One region of the Desulfosporosinus acidiphilus SJ4 genome, then DNA from elsewhere that is predicted to be linked to it. Evidence: riboswitches for the same ligand, from Rfam matches in the RefSeq annotation. Region 1 holds a riboswitch; each other region holds the start of a gene.
The links. Region 1 has a riboswitch for cyclic di-GMP ahead of DESACI_RS06105 (chemotaxis protein CheW). Riboswitches for the same ligand answer to the same signal wherever they lie in the genome.
Positions count from the first base shown of each region.

Region 2: linked by a shared signal. The riboswitch ahead of DESACI_RS13625 (HD-GYP domain-containing protein) and the one ahead of DESACI_RS06105 (chemotaxis protein CheW) in region 1 are both predicted to bind cyclic di-GMP.
Region 3: linked by a shared signal. The riboswitch ahead of DESACI_RS23275 (Ig-like domain-containing protein) and the one ahead of DESACI_RS06105 (chemotaxis protein CheW) in region 1 are both predicted to bind cyclic di-GMP.
Region 4: linked by a shared signal. The riboswitch ahead of DESACI_RS21580 (response regulator) and the one ahead of DESACI_RS06105 (chemotaxis protein CheW) in region 1 are both predicted to bind cyclic di-GMP.

Region 1 is NC_018068.1:1,351,321-1,356,612, reverse strand. Features, by position in the region: gene istA (IS21 family transposase) at 1-840, opposite strand, end outside; gene DESACI_RS06110 (methyl-accepting chemotaxis protein) at 1,232-2,374, opposite strand; gene DESACI_RS06105 (chemotaxis protein CheW) at 2,387-2,833, opposite strand; cyclic di-GMP riboswitch class I at 2,923-3,004, opposite strand; gene DESACI_RS22980 (TetR/AcrR family transcriptional regulator) at 3,172-3,954, shown strand; gene DESACI_RS06095 (hypothetical protein) at 4,552-5,007, shown strand.
Region 2 is NC_018068.1:2,997,253-3,002,544, reverse strand. Features, by position in the region: gene DESACI_RS13650 (NAD(P)/FAD-dependent oxidoreductase) at 1-169, shown strand, start outside; gene DESACI_RS25540 (hypothetical protein) at 471-593, shown strand; gene DESACI_RS13635 (CBS domain-containing protein) at 723-1,091, shown strand; gene DESACI_RS13630 (D-alanyl-D-alanine carboxypeptidase family protein) at 1,272-2,507, opposite strand; cyclic di-GMP riboswitch class I at 2,848-2,930, shown strand; gene DESACI_RS13625 (HD-GYP domain-containing protein) at 3,100-4,248, shown strand; gene DESACI_RS13620 (GerAB/ArcD/ProY family transporter) at 4,156-5,265, opposite strand.
Region 3 is NC_018068.1:4,497,260-4,502,551, forward strand. Features, by position in the region: gene DESACI_RS20700 (Ig-like domain-containing protein) at 1-153, opposite strand, end outside; gene DESACI_RS23275 (Ig-like domain-containing protein) at 185-1,789, opposite strand; cyclic di-GMP riboswitch class I at 1,892-1,976, opposite strand; gene DESACI_RS25605 (hypothetical protein) at 2,156-2,284, opposite strand; tRNA gene DESACI_RS20710 (tRNA-Leu) at 2,781-2,863, opposite strand; gene DESACI_RS20715 (hypothetical protein) at 2,943-3,239, opposite strand; gene DESACI_RS20720 (DUF5667 domain-containing protein) at 3,513-4,517, opposite strand; gene DESACI_RS20725 (TVP38/TMEM64 family protein) at 4,632-5,276, opposite strand.
Region 4 is NC_018068.1:4,716,313-4,721,604, forward strand. Features, by position in the region: gene DESACI_RS21570 (LysR family transcriptional regulator) at 49-915, shown strand; gene DESACI_RS21575 (diguanylate cyclase domain-containing protein) at 970-2,481, opposite strand; cyclic di-GMP riboswitch class I at 2,585-2,671, shown strand; gene DESACI_RS21580 (response regulator) at 2,784-3,185, shown strand; gene DESACI_RS21585 (late competence development ComFB family protein) at 3,210-3,551, opposite strand; gene DESACI_RS24660 (hypothetical protein) at 3,923-4,066, shown strand; gene DESACI_RS21595 (iron-containing alcohol dehydrogenase) at 4,740-5,292, shown strand, end outside.

The DNA.
Region 1 (5,292 bases):
AAATCCAAAGAAACGTTTTCCACGTAGCCACTCTAAAAGCCAGATTTCCAACCAGCCTACGCTACTTTCTACCGGAGCCTTATCTTGAGGCTCACGAACCCTTGCTGGCAATATTGCCACTTCGTAGTGTTTAGCAAATTCCCAGTAAGACCGATTAATGGCCGGATCATAGTAACTGGGTTTTGTCGTGGCTGTTTTGCAATTATCCGGCACAATAACTCGTGGAATGCCGCCTAGATATCTGAGTGTATTGACATGCGCTAGAAGCCATTTATCTAATTTTTCATCAGGGAAGGCTTCAACGTATGGATAGGAACTGTCTCCAAGGGTTGCTACAAAGAAATGGGCTGTATGGGTTTCTCTGGTGGCGCTGTCAACAACACAATTCAAGGTGTCGCCCATCCAATCTACAAACAATTCTTTGCCTGGTTCGCGATTCTGCGCCATGATTACGTTTTTACCAGATTCATTCTTCCAGCTAAGATAACGTTGACAAAAGCGACTATAGCTTAATCCATTGGTATTTTCCGCTTTGTAATCTTCCCAGAGATATTGCAAATTCAGACGTTTATTCGCTTGCAATCGTTCATGGATACTGCGCCAATCTGGATCCTCTTTAAGGGAATGGCCATAACTGTCTGGATAGAGTAAGAGCTTGATTTCATCATTGGTCATTTTTTCAGCCACATCGTATCGAAGTTTACAATTTCGGCAGCGTTTCTGAATTTCTCCAACCGTGGATTTATCACATTTAACACTTTGAGCGATTTCTCTTTGAGAATAGCCATCTTCTATTAGTCTTAAGATTTCTAGAACTTTCACTGGTCCTTCACACCTCATTTTCTTCCTCCCGTAAACGTGCTAAAACACATTGTACAGGAGTTCAATATCGAGGTGCCGGTTTATTGGCTGGATGTTACAAGAACAGTGGCCGGATGCCGCAAGAATACTCACCGCCCTTGCTGTGGGTGGCTTTTAACCGTGCCACTCTATTTTAATACTACTGAAAGGAAAAACTCATATCGGGCTTGGATTATTCAAAAAAGCCCCCCCCGAGGTTCGGGAGGGAACTTTTCATTCTTGACTGGAATGTTTTAAGTATAAAATAGTTTTCATTTAGGTTTCTTTTCATTTGCTTATTTATAAGTTACAATAAATGTTATTTAGATAATTCACAAATGATTTCCATACCGATTATTTCCTATTGAAGATAATATCGACACAAATAATACTATAGAGTTTTAGCTATGGTATTTAGTTCTCCTGACATAGACGTTATTTCTTCGATACTCGCTGTAATCTCTTCCGAGGCAGCCGCTTGTCCTTGGCTAGCATCTAATGACCTATTGCTTTTCTCGCTAGCCTCTTCGACTTTCTGTTTGATTGTATCTGTTAGTTGCTTAATCTTTGGAACCGTACTTTTTGATTGTGCCGAAAGCTTCCTTATTTCTTCTGCCACTACTCCGAAACCCCGACCTGCATCACCTGCTCTTGCTGCTTCAATAGCAGCATTTAAACCCAACATCTTTGTTTCATCCGCAATTTCTTTTATAAAGTCGGATACTTCATTTATTTTTTCTGACACATTAATAATCTCTTTAATATCCGAGTTAAGATCTTCCTCATTTGAATGAATTTCCATAGCCGACGCCGATAGTTCTTCTATAGCAGCAGCAATACCAGTTAAACTGTTTTCGAGGTTCTCAGACATTTCACGTAATGTTCCAGCTGTTTTCTTTGGTGTAACAATCCCTATTGTGGCTACAATATCCCCATCCTCAACCAATGGATAATTGGCTACATTAAGCGGAACACCAACCCTTGAAGCATCAACGTCTTCGATTATTGGTTGTTTTGACTTAATAACTCGATAAGCTACATCTGCTTCGCTTAAATCCTTTCCAACTGTAATTGTCGGCATATCAAATTTCCGGGAAGGTTGAGTATAGGCAAACTTTGTTAGATCTGACATATATAAAAATGCTCCTTCATGGAACATTTCTGCTAAGATTGGAGCAAAATCGTTGAAAGCTGCTGCAACGGGATGGAGTTTAGGGAAAGCAATTGAAAAAGCCCCTACAGTATCGCCATTGTCATCAATTACTGGAATTGATACAATGGATACTCGTTTTCCGTAGACTGTTCGAGGAATATTTTGCGTTAATACCTTTTTTTCATGTATCGCTTGCATTGTAGTTGTATCGTCATTGAGCTTGTTTCCAACTGTAAAGATGTCCATTGCGAACGAATCAGATGCTTTTACCCATACAAAGGTGTCCTTCTCTACCAAGCCAAACACAACCCCACCGGGTATTAAATTAACCAAAAATTCAGCTAAAGTCTTACACGACTCAATACCTGCTAACGCTATCATAATTTTTTACCCCTATTCGTTGCTATTTGTTAGTACCTCTGTTTTAAATTTTAGGCCATCCAATAAAAGGATTAATCGGTCATCAATACGAGCTATTCCTTGAATACGATTACCGCCAAGACTCAATAACTCAGAACTAAGTTTTTCAATGGTTTCATCCTCTATTTTTATAACTTCTGAGACATCATCGACAATAATTCCTATCAATGAATTCTCTAAATCAAGGACGAGAAGACGGCTATCGGTACTTCTTTCTGTATGTGTAAACCCAAACCTCATTTTCAAATCGATGATTGGGACCACTTTACCTCTTAAATCGAATACACCTTCTACGTAGGAAGGCATATCAGGAATTATAGTGATCTGCTTAGGAATACGGATAATTTCTTGTGTGTGACCTATTTCAATGCCATATTCTTCTTCACCAAGTTTAAATACAACCAATTGTACAGAGCCCATCTTTATCACCTCCTTATAACTCTATTCCTTAATATAAAAGTCGCCAAACCAAAAAAGCTTGACAGCAAAAACATCACATAAACTATATTACAGGTAACTCAGCTATCTTCAATTCAATAGAAGACCCGTGGCTTTGCCTCCTGGTTTACACAAAGTTTGCCTTTGTCATTTTATTAGATGGCATTAAGCAATTATTGGGTTGAAATACCATTATTTTAAATTCTAACTAGCTCATTATCACTTGATATAGAACAGAGTATACTTTACACTTACGGTACTAAGTTGACTTTGAGTTGATTCTAGTACCAAAATAGTATATTGTCAATAAAAAGATAAATATGACGAATAAGAAAGAAGTGTTTCATATTAGTGCCGAAATACACGAAAGAATTTTAAAGATTGCGAAAGACATAATTGATACTGAAGGAATCAAATTCTTAACCATTTCAAGAATCGTAAGTAAATGTGAAATCAGCAGGAGAACATTTTATGAATCATTTACCTCTAAAGAAGATTTAATCAACGAACTTAAGGAAATCACCAATCGTTATGAATTTCCGTCCAATATCAGAAACGAACTAATTCTAAAGGCATTAGTTCTCTTCTCTCAAAATGGATATATAAATACCGATATGGAAACGATAGCTACATCTGTTGGTATCAAAAGAACCAGCATATATGCCTATTTCGAAAGTAAAGAAGATCTTCTTGAAAACTGCATTTTATATGAATTAGAAAAGAGAATGGCGTTTACAAAGGAGATTATCGAAAAATACAGCAACAACCCAATACATATTCTGAGAGAATACATCAGATACAATTGCAGGTATTCAAATAGCCCTACTTCTATATTAACTAGTCTAGCTAGAAGTTTTGCTCTGAATAATAAACGAATTGAAAAAGCTTATAACAACTTTATTGACTTCAGAATCAATAAAATTGTTGACCTCATAGAGGCCGGAATGAGCAAGGGGTTATTCAATAATAATCTTAACTCAATAAAAGCCGCCAAAGTCTATGTAACAATGTTCAATGGTTTAAGCCAAGGACCTTCTATTGACCTCATGTCTATTGAAGAACAATTATTTAAGATGTACTATACCTTTCTAATGAGTAGTTAAAATATAGATTACCAAATGCAACCAGTCTATTAGTTCCAATAGAAAACAAGGACACAAATTGTAATTTTTTACCTTACTTTTGTATTAATTTGTCCAACTATTAGAAATATTCATTTTCCAACATAATTTCGCATTTATCGGCATCACGAAGTAAGATTATTCACTCAGGTGCGTCCATATGTATTTCTACCCCGAGATTATGGCCAAGTCATTCTCTTGTTCGGCAAACGATTTTATCAAAGTCAGGTTCGACCAACATTTTGGGCCTAGCCCCTTATGCTTTTGTTTTCCTTCATTACTATCCTCTCCAAGAATGGATTTTTCAAAATTATAAGTTTTAAGGCACATAGAAAATGAACCACATGTTATGCATTCAAGCTTCTGTATATTAAAAAACAACTAATATTAATTGTAATTTAGAGATCATGGTAAAGACTTTCAATAAAATAGTATCCCAAAATATGGTAAATAATCATTAAATTCTATTAAGCGGCTTTTTTGAATTCTCACATTAGCTACATTAGGATTTGCATATAAAAATATAGATCGATGCACATTATATTAATCGATCGTGTTAAAAGGAGGTGATATTTCTAAATGCCAAAAGACAGATTTATTGCAGGAGGTATCGCGGGGCTTGTGGCAAGCGTTACCTGTGACATTGTGGGGATTATCTATAAATCATTAGGATGGACCGATAGAACTTTTAACGATTACGCGACAATTATACTTACGTATCAAGTTTATTCCAATGAAGGATTCTTTGGTCTAATCCTTTCAATAATTAGCCATGTAGCAGTATGTATGATCCTTGGGGTAATATTTGCTTACCTGATAAAGTTTACATCCAGTAATTATTTATATATCAAAGGATTAGGTTATAGTTTAGTAATTTGGTTATTACTTAACACATTTGGAACATTACTTAATCTTCCTCTATTTCGGAAAATGCCTTTGAACGTCGCATATGCAACACTATCTACAGCTCTAATATACGGGTTGATGGTTGCCTTGACTTTAAAGCTTATTGATAAAAAGATGCATTTACTATAGTACTGAAAGGAAACAACAACATATGCCTACATACTTTGTATATCCGATTTATACAATTGTTATATTTATACTTACCTATTCGATTGTTCCTAGACAGGAAATACGTTATCTAATACGTTTTGGCATTGTTTTTGGCACTATCCCCGATGCCGTGATGATTATCCTGTTTACAAAGATAATAGGCTTAGGTGGTTACATCAATTTTGGCCCTTTTGCTTTCAAAGGAATCCCTATCTTTCCTCTAATTGCTTGGGCCATATATTACGTTTTGTATTTATATTTATT
Region 2 (5,292 bases), 1.6 Mb from region 1:
TTCTTTAGCGTTACGTCGTGCCGTGGAACAACTGGATAATCATAAGCTGGATTTGTTGGTTAAATTAATAAACACAAATTTAGCCAACAGTTTAATCACAACCCCCAACTTAAACCTTTTAGGGTTCTTAGGATTCGTTTTAAGACCATACCTCCTTAAGAGGGTATAGGATTATCAATATCCCGTTAATTATGTTAATAAATCATTTTAGCTTCATAAAGGACAGGGATTGGAAGGAGTAAGCAATGAGAATGAAATATTTTTTAATCAAGTGGAAATATATGGATATAATGCATATTTTGTACTAGGCTTGCATGAAAGGAGGAAAAGAGTATGGCATTTGGAGCAGCTGGCGGTGGAGTAGGTTATGGTTGGGGAGCAGGCATCGGGATTGTTGTAGTTATTATTTTGCTTTTAATTGCTATGGGTATCGTTTTCTAAGAAATTATAAAGAAAAAGGAGAATAAACTATGTACGGATATGGAGGCTTCGGCGGTTTTGGCGGCGGCTACGGATACGGCGGCAGCTGCATAGGTGCAGGAATCATTGCCATTGCGGTTCTTATTTTGATTGCCCTGGGAGTAATCTTTTAGAAATTAGAGGGTTGTATGTGAATTCTAAAGCCCCTGGAAGACTGTCAGTATTTGCTGGCAGTCTGAATTTATTTATCAAGGAGCTTACCTCACTGATAATATTTAATTGATGCTTGATGGTTCAAAAAGATGGCGGAAAATTTGTTTATTAATGCTAAAAATGAACCGGTAGGTTTTGTCAGTGATGGTGATATTATGAAGAATATAGGTTATCAAGATCCGAAGATTTTCTTTATCGATGCTTTTAACTCTGCTTCATGGGTTGATACTGAACCCTTTGATGAGAAAATAAAAAACCTCATGAATCGTAATGTCATGGAAATAGCGACTAAACGAGTGATAACGGTGGATGTAAACGAAGATCTTGATCAAGTGGCTAAGATTCTAGGCAACAAGAAAATCAAAAAAGTTCCTGTTGTGTCTGAGGAGAAACTTGTTGGTATTATTAGCCGCGGAGACATTGTACGTTTTATCGTCAACAATTATATTTACCAATAAGCGACACGTTTCTAGCTTTAATAGAAATCGGAGTCCCCATACTTAGAGTAAAGGTCTTAGAAGGGCATAAATAAAATAGCCCCCTGTTTGAAATGTCTCATGACTGTTTCAGGCAGAGGGCTATTTTATGTTTCGATATTTATTTTATAAAGCAGCACGATTTATTAGACTTGGGAATTCTTAGAAACGAATCAGTTTCCATAGTAATCCAGGTTGGTTGATGGCTTGAGTATTCTGAAGCGGAACAGATTGAACCCCTTGGCCGGTTTGGATTTTTAGAGTGGCGATGTTCGTGTTTGCTGGCAAAGGAAGTTCTGTATTTTTCAGATTTATGGAATAGTTAATTTTCATTCCAGGATAGCCAAATACTTTAACGGGTTCTGTAGCTTTTAACGGACTGTTGTTTTGCCATGCAGTGGTTAGTTCGCCATAACCTGAGGTGGGCTGATCGAGAGTATATAGCTTAAATTGAGATCGAACCTGATCCTGTATGTTGACATTAGCCTCAAGAGCACTTTGGAGAGATTGTTGTGTAACTTGACCTAACACAGCACCAATAATGTAATGAGTTTCATCGCCCGCTTGAACAGGTGTTGCAGAGATGAAGCAGCCCCCTGCAGCTGATGTAGAACCTGTTTTTATACCAACAATTGCGTGCTTTCCGAGCATACCATTTACATTATAGACAGTTCCGGCTACGGGCAGGGTCACTTGCGGCATAGCAACAATTTGACGAAAAACAGGATCCTGCATTGCAGCTTGAGCAATTTTTATTTGATCAACAGCATTGCTGACAGTAGTTTCACTGACACCACTGGCATCCGCATAGTGAGTTTTAGTCATACCAAGGGATTTGGCAGTTTCGTTCATCTTGGCAACAAAATTCTCGTTAGATCCTGATACCCAGCGCCCTAAGGTATCTGCCACATTGTCTCCTGACGGAAGTAATAGACCTTCAAGAAGCTGTTTTTCAGTAAGAGTTTCTCCTTCTGCAACCTTTAAGACGGAATAGCCATTACTTAAATCGCTTTGGTAGCTTGCGACATCCTGAGCAGTCATGGTTAATGTGGGACCGTTTTCACCAGGCTGCAATGGATGAGTTTTTAAGACCAAATAGGCAGTCATTATTTTTGTTACACTAGCAATAGGAACAGGACTTTGGTTAGAAGTTGAAGCGACAACACCTAAATTTTCTGTACCAACAGCTGATTCACCCTGCGTGGGAAATGTTACCGAAAAGTGGCCGGGTAACGATGAAGACGTTGATGTCACTTTCGCTTCCATGGAAGGGAGAGCACCAGTAAACCGACCATAAGCTAGCACGCAGACTAACAAAACAATGACTAAGAATAATATTCCTCTGATGGGAAACATAGGAACCTTGCGAGACGGGGAAGTGGACGGAGTCCCAGACATAAAATAACCTCCTTAATAATATTTAATGTGAACAGTTTAATTTTACAGGAAGAGTAAGGATTCGACAAATGGGTAATCATAACTTTTTCATTTGGGCATCGTTTTTACATAAGTTTTTATTGGTAAAAAGTATTTTAGACGACGAATAATAAGTGATATACAGTACTTAAATGTCAAAAAAGTTTGTAAAGTGTTCCAGAATTAGTAGTATTGTAATAAAAGGATAAAAATTTGTTATAATGGGCAAAAAATGTTGTTCTTTAGAATATTGTATAATATACTACCTTTCAGTGGAGATTAATCCCTTAAACATTAGTAGGAATAAAAGTTAATTAAACTTCAGTGCTAAAGGCAAACTCAGTGAGAGCTGAGGACGCAAAGCCACGGGTCTTAGATTCTTGATAAGATAGCCGGGTTACCATATAAAATTGTGTCGCCGATCGTTGAGTTCGGTGCTTTATTTTTTTTATGGTTAAGAACCAACATTAACAGGTAAAACAAAACAACAAGAGTTTAAGAGACACTACATTTAATGTTTCTCAAAGGGAATTTACATATAGAGAGCAAAGAGACGGAGGGAGGGGGAAACTCTTTGAATTGGTTATTAAAACCTGCACAATTAAATCTTACGGTAGGAATGCCTGCAAGTGCAGATCTATTTGATAAAGCCGGTGTATTATTACTTCATAAAGGACAGCCAGTGACAGAAGGTATAGGAGATCTTTTAAGGAAGAGAAAAGTTTATATTTGGGATAAACAAGAGGATGATGAATATCCCTCTAGAAACAGTGGGAAACCATTCCCCAAAGATGTCTATGAAGGTTTAGTTGGTTCCTTATGGAATATTTTTCATGAAGCAAAACTGATTACTGCCGAACAAATAGAAAAAACCATCGTTCTCGTGGAAACAATCGTTGAACAACTAAAACCACTCAATGTTTATTTGAACTTAGATGTTGTACCCTTGGACCTTGAACAGTTTAGAAACTATGATTACGGTACATTCGTGCATAGTTTGAACGTAGCTATTTTGGCAACCATGACAGGTATGCGTTTAAGGTACCCTGAGACAAAACTTAAGCATTTAACCTTGGGTGCCCTCCTGCATGATTTAGGCAAATTGAATATTCCCAAGGAAATATTGAATAAACCGGGTAATTTAACCGAGAACGAATTAGCTATTATGAGACGTCATCCTCAGCTTGGAGCAGAAATGCTGGAGAATTGCAACTTATTGACAAGCATAATGGATACGGTGATTAAACATCATGAACGTTGGAATGGGACTGGGTACCCTTTTGGATTGAATAAGCAAAAAATTCATCTGGATGCACAAATTGTCGCTGTTACGGATGTATTCGAAGCTTTAACGGCAGACAGGCCCTATCGAAAAGGTTTACCTCCCTATTATGCCCTGGAAATGATTATAGCAGGAGCAGATAAAGCCTATAATCCACAAGTTGTGAAAGCTTTTCGAGAGAGTTTAATTTTATACCCGGAAAATTCAGTGGTGACTCTCAATACCGGTGAAATTGGAGTAGTTGCAGCAGTTCCGATGCAGATGCCGACACGTCCTTTGGTTCGTCTTTTACTTGATAATAAAGGCAGGACAATCAATAAAACTCAGTATGTAGATTTAATGCAAGATTTAACTAGGTTTATTGGTCGTGTGGAATATGATTTTCCAATGAGAGGCTGCCCAGAGTGCTGGGATCCAAACAAGGGCAAATGGAAAAATTAAATAACTTTCGACAAAAGAAAGCTTAGTACTTAAATAAAATCCTTTCTGAACCCCGAAAGCTATTGTAAGAAAGACGACACTTGTGATGAGCCTCCATTTGAGGCCTTTCAAATTAAAGACGGTTTCTAATCCCCAACTTGTCATAAAAAAATAGGCGCTGCATTTAATAACTAAGGCTCCAAGCCAAACTCCCATAAATAGGGATTCGACTCCGGCAACCGTCCTGCTTATTTCTACCATTTTTCCTAATTCTAGAATACCGAATAATAATCGGATGGTTTCCGTCGGACCAAAGACGAGAATCTGGATAACAACAACAACTGTATCTAAAATCCCCACAAGAAATCCAATTCGCCAAATTGCAGATTTTAATTGAGCGAAATCTTGCCTATTACTGTGAGGTAAAAATCTAATAAATCCCGCCAAGAACAGGATATAGACCATGGGAAAGGGGATCACTTTAAAGACTCCCCAAAGCAGAGGGATAACTCCGTTTTCCAGAAATGGAAGGAGAGCACCTTGTTCAATTCGTGGGATCGTTAGGAAAATATTAAGAACTAAGGCAACAACAATGATAGGCAAGAGAACTTCGGAAAAACGTGCAAACACTTCTATACCTGAAGTTGCCAAATAAAACACAAGAATTAGCCCACCAAGGTAAAGAACCCAACGGGGAACTAACGGCATGATGGATTGTTCGTAAATAATACCAATAAAGGCTAATAATAATCCACCATAGTAGCAAGAGATGATGAAATAGACAGAACCAATAAGTTTGCCGACCCATCTCCCTAAGATTAATTCAGAGATCTGCAATAAATTTTTTTCTGGGTAATGGGCTGAAAGAGAAAGCACCATAATACCATAGGGAATAGTCAGAGCAAATCCTGGCATGATAGACATCCAACCATCTCGCCCTCCCGCCTCTGTAACGAATGTTGCAATGAGAAGGAACGTTCCGCCCATGAGAACAGATGCCCCTAAGGTCATAAATTGATGTACTGAAATTCTTTCCATGGTTCCCTTCCGGCGAAAGAGTCTCAC
Region 3 (5,292 bases), 1.8 Mb from region 1:
GTCTGCCGTCTTACTAAGGACTATTTTCGTAACGCCCGTTTGAACCGTTATTGCACACGTTGCGGAAAGTCCTCCGTCATCACTCTTTGCAGTAATATTGGCACTACCCAAAGCAATTCCTTTTACCCGTCCATAAGCGTCTACTGTTGCCACTGAAGTATTATCCGATGACCATGTAACCTTTTTATCCGTCGTATTGCTTGGTGTAAATACAACGTTTTAACGATTGTGTAAATCCTACATCGATGGTTGTACTTGTGAGATTCAAGGCAATGCTTGACGCTAAGTTGGGAACAGTTACTTGACAAGAGGCAACTTTATTGCCGTCTTGAGCCGCAACTGAAATTACTGTTGTTCCCGTCTTAACAGCAACAACCTTACCGTTCTGGTCAACCGTTGCCACCGAAGGATTACTTGATTTCCAGGTAACGGCTTGACTGGTCGCATTACTGGGAGTAATAGCGGCAACCAAAGTATCGTTGTTTCCAACATTGATGGTGTCTGTCGTCTTACTAAGGACTATTTTCGTAACGCCCGTTTGAACCGTTACTGCACACGTTGCGACAAATCCTCCGTCATCACTTTTTGCAGTAATATTAGCACTACCATCTGCAATGCCTTTTACATTACCGTTAGTATCTACAGCAGCCACAGAAGTGTTATCTGATGACCACGTAACTTTTTTGTCCGTTGTAGCACTCGGCCTAAACACAACGCTTAACGATTTTGTAAATCCTACATCGATGGTTGTGCTTGCAGGACTCAAGGCTATGTTTGTCGCAGAATTAGGGACAGTAACGTGACAAGAGGCAGATTTATTACCGTCTTGAGTTGTAACAGTAATTGTTGCCGTTCCACCATTAATCGCTAAAACCTTACCGTTCTGGTCAACCGTTGCCACCGAAGGATTACTTGATTTCCACGTAACGGCTTGATTGGTCGCATTACTGGGGGTAATGGTTGTAACTAAAGTATCGTTGCTTCCAACTGCAATTGTATCCATTGTTTTGCTGAGAGCTATGCCAATGACTGAACCTGATGATGAATATAGAGTTGCTGCTTGTGGAAATTTTGTTTTATCCCAAGTAAAACCATGTTGTGACAAAAATATGTCAGTAACATTGTAAAACAAATTATTTAGGACACCGTCATTTGTCGCATCAACTTGATACCAAAATCCATTAAGTTGAACCATATTCCAGGCATGAAAATCCTCCGGCTGATTACCATTGAGATAGCCCTTAATTATTATCGTTTTAATTCCTGCGTCATTCAGCATTTTTTCCATTAACATAGCATATCCTTGACATACAGCTCTCCCATATGTTAAAGCATCATATGCGCTATGATATTGAAGACTGTAATCATAAGATACGTGACTCGTTATGTAATCGTGAATCGCTTTTTCCTTTTCGTCAGGAGTCATGCCAGGAGTAATAATGCTTGATACTATGGATTGTGCTTGACTAGTAACAAAGTCCTCCTCAGCCTTTGTCGTAATGTAGCTTACCGTGAAGGTTAAAACAGTATCATATTTACTTATGACATTTGCGTTATATTGTATATCTGAGAAAGAAAGAGCAAGATAATCATCTTGAGTAGACGCTTTATTCATCGTAGACATTAGGTTCCCGTTTTCTAATGTTTGGACATCTCCCGTATACTTAATTTCAAAAGGAGTCTCTCTGTCTACCATATCCTGATAGATTAAGCTTTGAAGGTCAGTCAAATTTGCCGCTGTTTGCATTGTATCTGCCAATGTCACACCTGGAAATGCGAATATACTCAATAATACTATTAACCCAAGTAGTAATTTTCTCAATATATTCTCCTCACCTTCTCTTAATATAAATAGTCACTATTTAAACAATAGCGGCCAATTTCCTTACTGTTCGGTAGCTTGGCAATCATCAGCAATGACTGGAAGACCCATAGCTTTGCGTCCTTGGCCTTCGCCAAGTTTGCCTTTGCTGCTAGTCTAAAATCCTTATCTGCCTTATTGTAACATCTGCAAATTGAATATTCTGTCGAAATTTAGAGCATTAACAAGTTACAAAGAATAATCAATAGGGGAATAGCTAATTTCTGCAAATTAGGAGTTTCGATGGTTGATCTAACATAAATTAATCTTGAAATCAATGTTGCAGTTACCTGACTAATTAGCGAAATTAACCACACCATTAATTGTTGCTTTTTTGCGCCTCAGTGCTTTCTTCATGGCTAAGAAAATATTAGACATCTTCCCATCAAAAATCCTTATTAAGTTTTTGATTCGTATAGACACAAAAAATCCTCCTTTTAGCCCGTCTAAATCCAAACGGTTAAAAGAAGGATACTATTTTTTTAAATTAACGAAATCTCATTCAGTACTCCGCTGGATTACTAAAACCAACTTCGCTAGATTTGCCCATAAATCCCTTTCAAATTCTAATTTAAAATCCCACAAACCCTTGTGCCATAAGCCTTACTTTCGCAAAAATAATGCAAAGGCTATTAAATATGTCTTTAAGGCGTTTGTCAAAGTATATATCGACCTGAAACTCTACGAACGCGAGCTGATTGCCGTCGATGGTTCGAAATTCCGGGCGGTTTATGGGCGAAAGAAAATGTATAACAAAAAAAATCTTAACTAAGAAGCTCCAGCGAATTGATGAAAATATGACCAACTACCTGAACGAACTTGATCATGCCTTCTTTTTATGTATTTGGTCAAAAATGAGGCTTAAAAAGCCTCTAAAAAAAGTTAAACCCGCATGAAATGCGGGTTTACAGACAAATTATGGTGCGGGAGACAGGACTTGAACCTGCACGGTTGCCCGCTGGAACCTAAATCCAGTGCGTCTGCCAGTTCCGCCACTCCCGCATGTCATATAATCATATAACGAATGGTATCATATCATAAATCTCACGGGAAGGCAAGTACTAAGTATCCGCCCCTATGTTTACCCCATGCTCTGCAGCAGCCAAAAATACTCTAAAAGCAATATGATCAGATCAATTCCAATGAGAGCGAACAAATTCTTCAGCCAATCCTTTGGATATTCCCAATAGTAGAAGACGACATTGATTAGGACAAGGACTGCCGAGCTTATGCCCCAACGCCAATATAAACCCGGATCGTTGGAAAACAGATGAATAAACCAAATGATCGGCAAAAAAATGAAAACACTCATAAAGGTGATCATATTATATCCAATGGAACGACGCAGGTCATTCTGATTTGGTTTAGCTCTGCTCAAAGGTGTTCCTCCTTAAAGGTCTAAGTCTTGGACACCAGTATACCATGGTTTATCCAAGTCCGAGAACCATTCCGTAAAGAAAACTTAGCTGGCGCTCGAAGACACTGTCTTCGCACGAATTAATGCTTCTTGCAGTATACAACCGAAGGTTATACTTTCTAATAGTACGACAAATCTCCCGCACCCTCAGTGTGGTGTGGGAGATTTATGGACAATTGCTTGGGAACAATTTCTCAGAGCCAACCTAATTCAGGGAACTTTCTCTGTGGTTGATTAATCGTCCCGATGGTTTTCTTTTCCGTTCTTACCCTTTGCCTCATCGCGATGCTCTGAATTTGCCGAACCTTTTATCGTCATCATGGTTCCTCGGGTTACTGAAGCTTGCGGAGCAATCTGAACTTGTTGAGTCCCATGATTATCCTCATCCTGGTCTTGATCATCCCGAGGTAGCGTTTTCTTTTGTTTCAGGGATTTCTTAAAGTTTTCTAAAGCTGTATCGGCTTGCTTTTCTAAAGCCTTGGTATTGCTTGTAACCGCTGAAGTACTTGTAGTATTAGAATTCACGGCAGCAGGGTCAGCAGTTGTTTGAGACGTTGATGCAGCAGCAGGTGCAGTGGTAGTTGTATTAGATGCAGAAGATGCTTTTGAAACAGCCTTTTCCATAGAACTTACAATATTTAGAGCCAGCCTCTGGGCCGCTTGAGGAGGAAGCTTATCTAATAAACCGCTTAACACCTTAATATTGTTAGTATTCACGTTAGATAAGGCTATTGCCAGAGTTTTAGCTTCCTGAGAATTTGGATCTTTAACTTGATTAATAAAATTCTGGGCTTGTGTAATTTTATCCGTATATTGAGACAAAGAGGCTTCAGCGGCATCCGGCTTTCCTTGCTGCAGTAGTTTATTAGCTTCAGCCAATTTTGCCAAAGCATGGTGTTCTTCAATTGAAGCCTTATTGATTGGATTAAAAGTTAATAGGAGCTGAATTTTACCTATGAGATCTGTAAACCAGTTTTCAGGTGCAACGGTGTTGCCATTGCTGTCAACAACGGGCGGGATCGTGATGGAAGAAGATGTTGTAGAATCTGAAGTCGCAGGAGATACGGTTGTGGGTACAGTCGGATTCAAAGGAGGTGCGACCGTTGTAGTTCCTGTCGTTGCAGACGAAGAAGAAACGGTATCTGCAAGTGTTAGGCTTGAACCCACAGGAAGAGTTAATAATGCTAACGTCAAAGCGAAAACCATTTTCTTTTTCATATGCTGCTGTTTGTTAATCATGTTGTTATAATTCCCCTTTTCTTTGTCTTTAGTACGTACTATTATTACTTACGCAGCAAAGGAAAATTTTAAGGGGGCTCGATTAATTATTTTGTCGAAAAATGGGACACCTTCTTAAATTGCAGCTTTCCTCTTGTTTAGAAAATATCCCGTTCCCCAGAATAAAACTAGAGCGCATATACCTAATACAAGCCAAAGCCAAGTCGCTCGTGCAATACCTGTGAAAACAAGAGCAGTCCCTACGTAATAGGGAATCATAGAAACCGCAGCAGTCCAGAGATAGGTCCAGAGCTTCATTGAGGGCATAGCTCCCGCTATATAATTCACCGCAAAGGCTGGTATAGGAAGAAGCCGAGCCACCAATAAACCGAACGACCCTTTGCCTTCAACCCAGTTGTCGACCGTTTTGAACCGTTCCGGGGAAATAAGCTTTTTCAATAAGGTTTGGCCATAGAAGCGCACTAGAATAAAGATAACCAGAGAGCTTAACGTAGAACCAATCCAGGCAAAAAAAACCCCTTCATACACTCCGAAGATTTTCAAAAACATGACAACAAGTCCTTCAGAGGGAATCGGAGTCATACAAATTGCTGTCATCAATAAAATCGCGAAAGCAACTCCCCAGATGCCCCAAGCTTGAATAATATCAGAAATCTGATTCCGCCGGTCATAGTAAAAAAAAGCTGCAATTAAAATTATGAAAACCAGCGTAATAAGAGCGGTCAATCCGTATTTGCGAAGATTATGTTGGTCTCCCATTGATCACCAGTCCTTC
Region 4 (5,292 bases), 1.6 Mb from region 1:
TAAAATATATTATATTTATACTAATAACATATAAATTAGGGTGATGATATGGATATACGACAACTATCCTATTTTTTAGCTATTGCAGAAGAGGGAAATATTACAAGAGCTTCAGAAAGGCTGCACATAGCCCAACCTCCTTTGAGCCAACAGCTCAAACTTCTGGAGGAGGAATTCGGGGTCGTTCTGGCAGAACGCAGCACGCGCAAAATACAGATCACGGACGCAGGGCGGCTTCTCCAGAAAAGGGCAAAACAAATATTAGAACTAACGGAGAAAACCGCTAAAGAACTAAAGGATTTAAAAGAGGGGCTTCAAGGGACGCTTGCCATTGGAACTATATCCTCAGCCGGAGAAATGCTCTTGCCTTTAAAGATACAATGCTTTCATAAAAACTACCCAAATGTTGATTTTTATATTAGAGAGAGCGGTACATTTGAGATTCTTGAATTGATCAAGAGCGGCATTGTCGAGATAGGACTTATTAGGACGCCCTTCAATCAGGATATTTTTGAAGCTATACACCTGTCCAAAGAACCCATGGTAGCCGGTGCTCTTAAAGAGGTTTTCTGGGACAACCATAGTGGAATTCTGGAACTAACGGAACTTGAAGGCAAACCCTTGCTTATGCACAACAGGTATACCGGCAACATTAAAGAGGCCTGCCGCAAGGCAGGCTTTGAACCAAACATAATATGTAGAATTGATGATACCCGGTTTATGCTTAACTGGGCGAATACCGGCATGGGGATTGTTATTATACCCAGGGACATGATTGGACTGGTACCCGATGCGAAACTTCTGTACAGGGAGATCAAGGAAGAGTCATTGGCAACTAGAATCGTAATAATATGGATGAAGAATCGTTACCTATCGGCTCCTGCCAGACATTTTCTTGAGTTATTTAAATCGTGAATTCCTTCAACCATGTTGAACCTCGCGACATAATAATTCGGAACTCAAAAATTATCACATGAGTCGCTGGACCTTTTTCCTTTTCTTTTCTTCATACATGAGGTTATCCGCTTCTGCTATCAAATCATCAGCACTTGTATTATCTTTGGATAATAGATGTACAGTACCTATGCTCAGGCTCATATTGTAGGGTTTCTCAAACTCAATTTTTTTACGTTCTATGGAGTTATTAATTCTCTTGACAATTATTCGAGACTTCTCTTCATCACAGTTATTAAAGATAAGAATTAGCTCATCTCCTCCATATCTGAAAGCAAAATCGCCTTTACGTAAATTTGACGTAATAGCCTCTGCAATGGCAATTATGTACCAATCCCCTTCTTCATGACCAAAGGTATCATTTACATATTTAAGACCATCAATATCACAAAACGAAACCGCCAGGTCGGTGTTTTCTGCTTTAGCTCTTTCAATTGCATTATCCAAAATGATCTTACCGGAACGCCGATTCAATAGTCCGGTTAATTCATCTGTCGATGCGTACTTTTTAAGAATTTCCTCCGCATTTTTCCGCCTGGAAATATCCATCATACTGAGAATCATAGCGGGATTATTCTCGTAATGAAAAGTGCTGGCGGAAACTAATACCGCCTTTACTGAATCCTCTGTTTTAAAAACAGCTTCCTCATCGGCGAAAGCGATGCCCTCAACCATTTTTTCAACCAAGTTACTGTCATTTTCTAAGTTTTCCTCCAAATACTTTAAGAGTGAGTCCGATTCATTACTTTCAAATGAAGTCCCGGTAAATTGTTCAGCAAGACTGTTCATCCGCAAAACTTTAAGGTCAGGCAAGCGCATTAAAAAAAGTGCCGCAGGTGCCAGTTCAAATAGTTTTTCAATATTTTCATTATTATCACTGATACTATTAAATGAATCGTCAATAATACGTTCCGCCGGCCTAAAGATGAACCGGACTTCCAACATCAGAACGATAAAGGTGAGCAGCATCAAAGCAACTCCTGTAGTTCGGATGACAGAAATCTTGTTATTAGCTTCTGTCGTATACTGAAAAACTATGGCATCCATTACCTTGAGGAATGATTCTTCATTAGCTTGGATTGTTGCAAGATTATTGTCAGAGAGCGGTTCCTTTGTATTCCCGCCCACAATAATGTCTTGGGCGGCAGTTAAGATCTTCTGATAATATGGATCTAACTTTGCATAGAGTGATATGATTGCAGCGCTATTCTGACCCGAAAGTCCGGTGACTTGATCTCCATATAATAGTTTGTCGCGAGAAGATTCCCATTCGTCTACCGATTCCTTAAGCTCCTCGAGGTAATGAGTTCTATCGGAAGCATTATGGTCCAGTTCATACCCCAAAGCACACTTTGTAATACGCTGGCTTAACATCCTCTGTCTTCCGGCAATATTAATAACCATAGAATATCCCGATTCCTGCTGGATAGTGTATTGAATAACACACTGGCCCAGCAATACTAAAAAGGCAATGAGGGAAAGGCCAATAATATATCGTTTCCGCAAGACTTTTCCAATCTCAGTCATAGGAACTCCTCAATCTACTCCGAAAAGTTATTATTGTAATTTGTATTAAATTTGATTACAATACAGGAAGAAAATACTAAATACTAGCATACTAACAACAAAATATTATCTAGGGCAAATTGTTCGAAAGAACAAGACGCAAAGCTATAGGGTCTAACTTCCCATGGAATATGACAGCCTGGCTGCAAACTATTAAATGTGAGCAGCTATTTTGTTGCTTTCTTTTTGTTTGCGTGAAATTGTTTGCCTCGAGATGGCATACCTTAATATCGGTTGATTTATCAAAATCTTTAAACAAATTATTGAAAGAGAGATGGATTGGCTTGAATCAAGGTTCTTTGCTAATTGTTGATGATAATCTGGGAATTCGCAGTCTCTTAAAAGCTCTTTTTTCTTCGAAAGGGTATGTTGTAAGCACTGCCACTACAGGGATTGAAGCATTATCATTGGCTAAAACCCAGTCACCAGATCTCATAATATCAGATATTAAAATGCCAGGCATCAATGGATTAGAACTTCGGGAGAGATTACTTGGTTACAATCCCAACACTCGAATCATTTTAATATCAGCCTATGCAGATCAAAAAGAAATTAACGAGTTAATTCACAATGGCAATATCGATTTTGTAATGACTAAGCCCTTTGATTTAGAAAAGCTCGGTATTGTTGTAGATAACCTGTTATCCGAAGAGCAGCTGCAGTGATATTCTTCAAGCCAAAGCCCTCATTTAACGAGCGCTTTGGCTTTGCTTTTTAACTTCCTCTGTCTCGGTTATAGGCTTGCTAAGTTCATGTGAAGGCTTTGCGCCAACTTGTTGCACTGCATGAGCAACAATTGACATAAGACGCACTTGTTCTGCGAGGTCTTCTGATTGTGATTTTATAATTACTTCGCCAAGTGAAGTAACATAATACCGAGCTGGTAAACAATTTAAAGCAAGTGCCATAATATCTGCAAGACAGCGTTGACAAGTACAGACTATAACATTATCACGAAGGTATTCTTCTAATGCTTGGTTAACTAAAATTTCCGAGTAGTTTTTAACCTGATGATCCGTAATTTGCAGCACTCTCTTAACTCCTTTGATCTTTTAACTTAAGCAATTAGCTTCTCAATTTTATATTATTCTAACTTGGTAACTTATACTAGTGTCAATCAGCACGAAACGACGTGCCAAAAGCACATTATTGCTTCTTTTTTCCTAATTCTTTAGGGCAAACTCCCAACCACGTTTAGAAAATTAGATATTGCAAAGACTAATGCTGAAGATTATCAAAAAGGAGAATACTGCAATATGAATGCTCAAGGAAATCCCCCATCTTCTCCCCGAAAAGGCACTCCAACTCCTCAAGTCAGACCACCTCAACCTAAATAAAAACTTAAGTTTAGCAGGATGGACTGAGCCATCCTGCTATTCAATTTGAAAAGGAGGGCTTTATCATGACTAACATAAATAAGAAAACCGCAGCCCCTCTAGGTAAGACTATTAAGGCAGGAACTTTCATACCGGAGACAAAAGCAATTGCGAAAAAAATAGGAGATATTCTGGAACATAAGATCTTCAACGATCCGACTTCAGATTGATTGCATTTTTATAGCTGCTTATGGCAGAAGGGCCCTTTTAAGGGTCTTTCTTTTTTTGGGGATATCGTGCTGATCGTAGATCTAGTAACGTCTTTTTGCGGGACAACTCTTTAGGTTTGTTTTAATGACTATTAGGCAATGATGATAGCATAGATATCTCTAAAAAGGGAGGAAATATATGCCCGTTCATAAACTATTACACTTAATCGGGCCAATCATCGTGTTAGCTTGTTGTTTTAAAGTACTTAAGCTTAGCACCTTGCAAGCCGTCTCAATAACTATTCTTTTAGGATTAAGCAAGGAACTATATGATGTAATTATAGTAGGAGATAGCATTATACGTTCCTTGTTGGATATGGTTGAAAATGTAATCGGAACAGCGGTCGGTTTCCAGATGCTAAGAATCCATAAAGATAATCTTTTGATATACAAAAATAGGTTTAGCAGATTTTTAATACGTCACCGATGATACGCCTGATTGTGATAGACTACCTTCTATGGAAAGAACCTCTTTTAGTTGTTTATATACTCATGTCAAACCATTGAGCATACCTCCTTGAACTGTTTATTTGAGCCAAGCTAGTCCTAGCGTGAATAATTAATTCCAAATGAAAATAGTATTTAAGCGGTAATCATCATAAAGATATTACGTTTAAAGGGAGGAATATATTAGATGGCTCTGCAGTGGTTTAGGGTACCGAGAGACGTGGTCTTTGGTACGGGTACTATTGAGTATGTAAAACAATTAAAAGGGTCTAGGGCATTTATCTCAACAGGCAAAGGCTCGATGAAGACCAATGGTGTACTGGACAAAGTGATCAGTTATCTAGAAGAAGTTGGTATCGAATCTACCGTTTTTGACGGAGTTGAAGGAGACCCTTCGATTGCCACTGTATATCGCGGGGTAGAAAAAATGAAAGAGTTCGCCCCTGATTTAATCATTGGTCTTGGTGGCTGCTCTGCTATTGATGCAGCTAAAACAATGTGGGTTTTTTATGAATACCCGAATCTTTCGTTTAATGATATTAAAGATCCATTTACGATTCCAGAACTACGCAAGAAAGCTAAATTTGTTGCGATTCCCTCAACGAGTGGTACCGGCACAGAGGTAACTTGTGTCGCCGTCATTACTGATAATCAAACGGGTATCAAATATCCATTAGCCTCTTATGAAATAACTCCGGATATAGCCATTGTTGACCCAGAAATTTGTAAGACCATGCCTC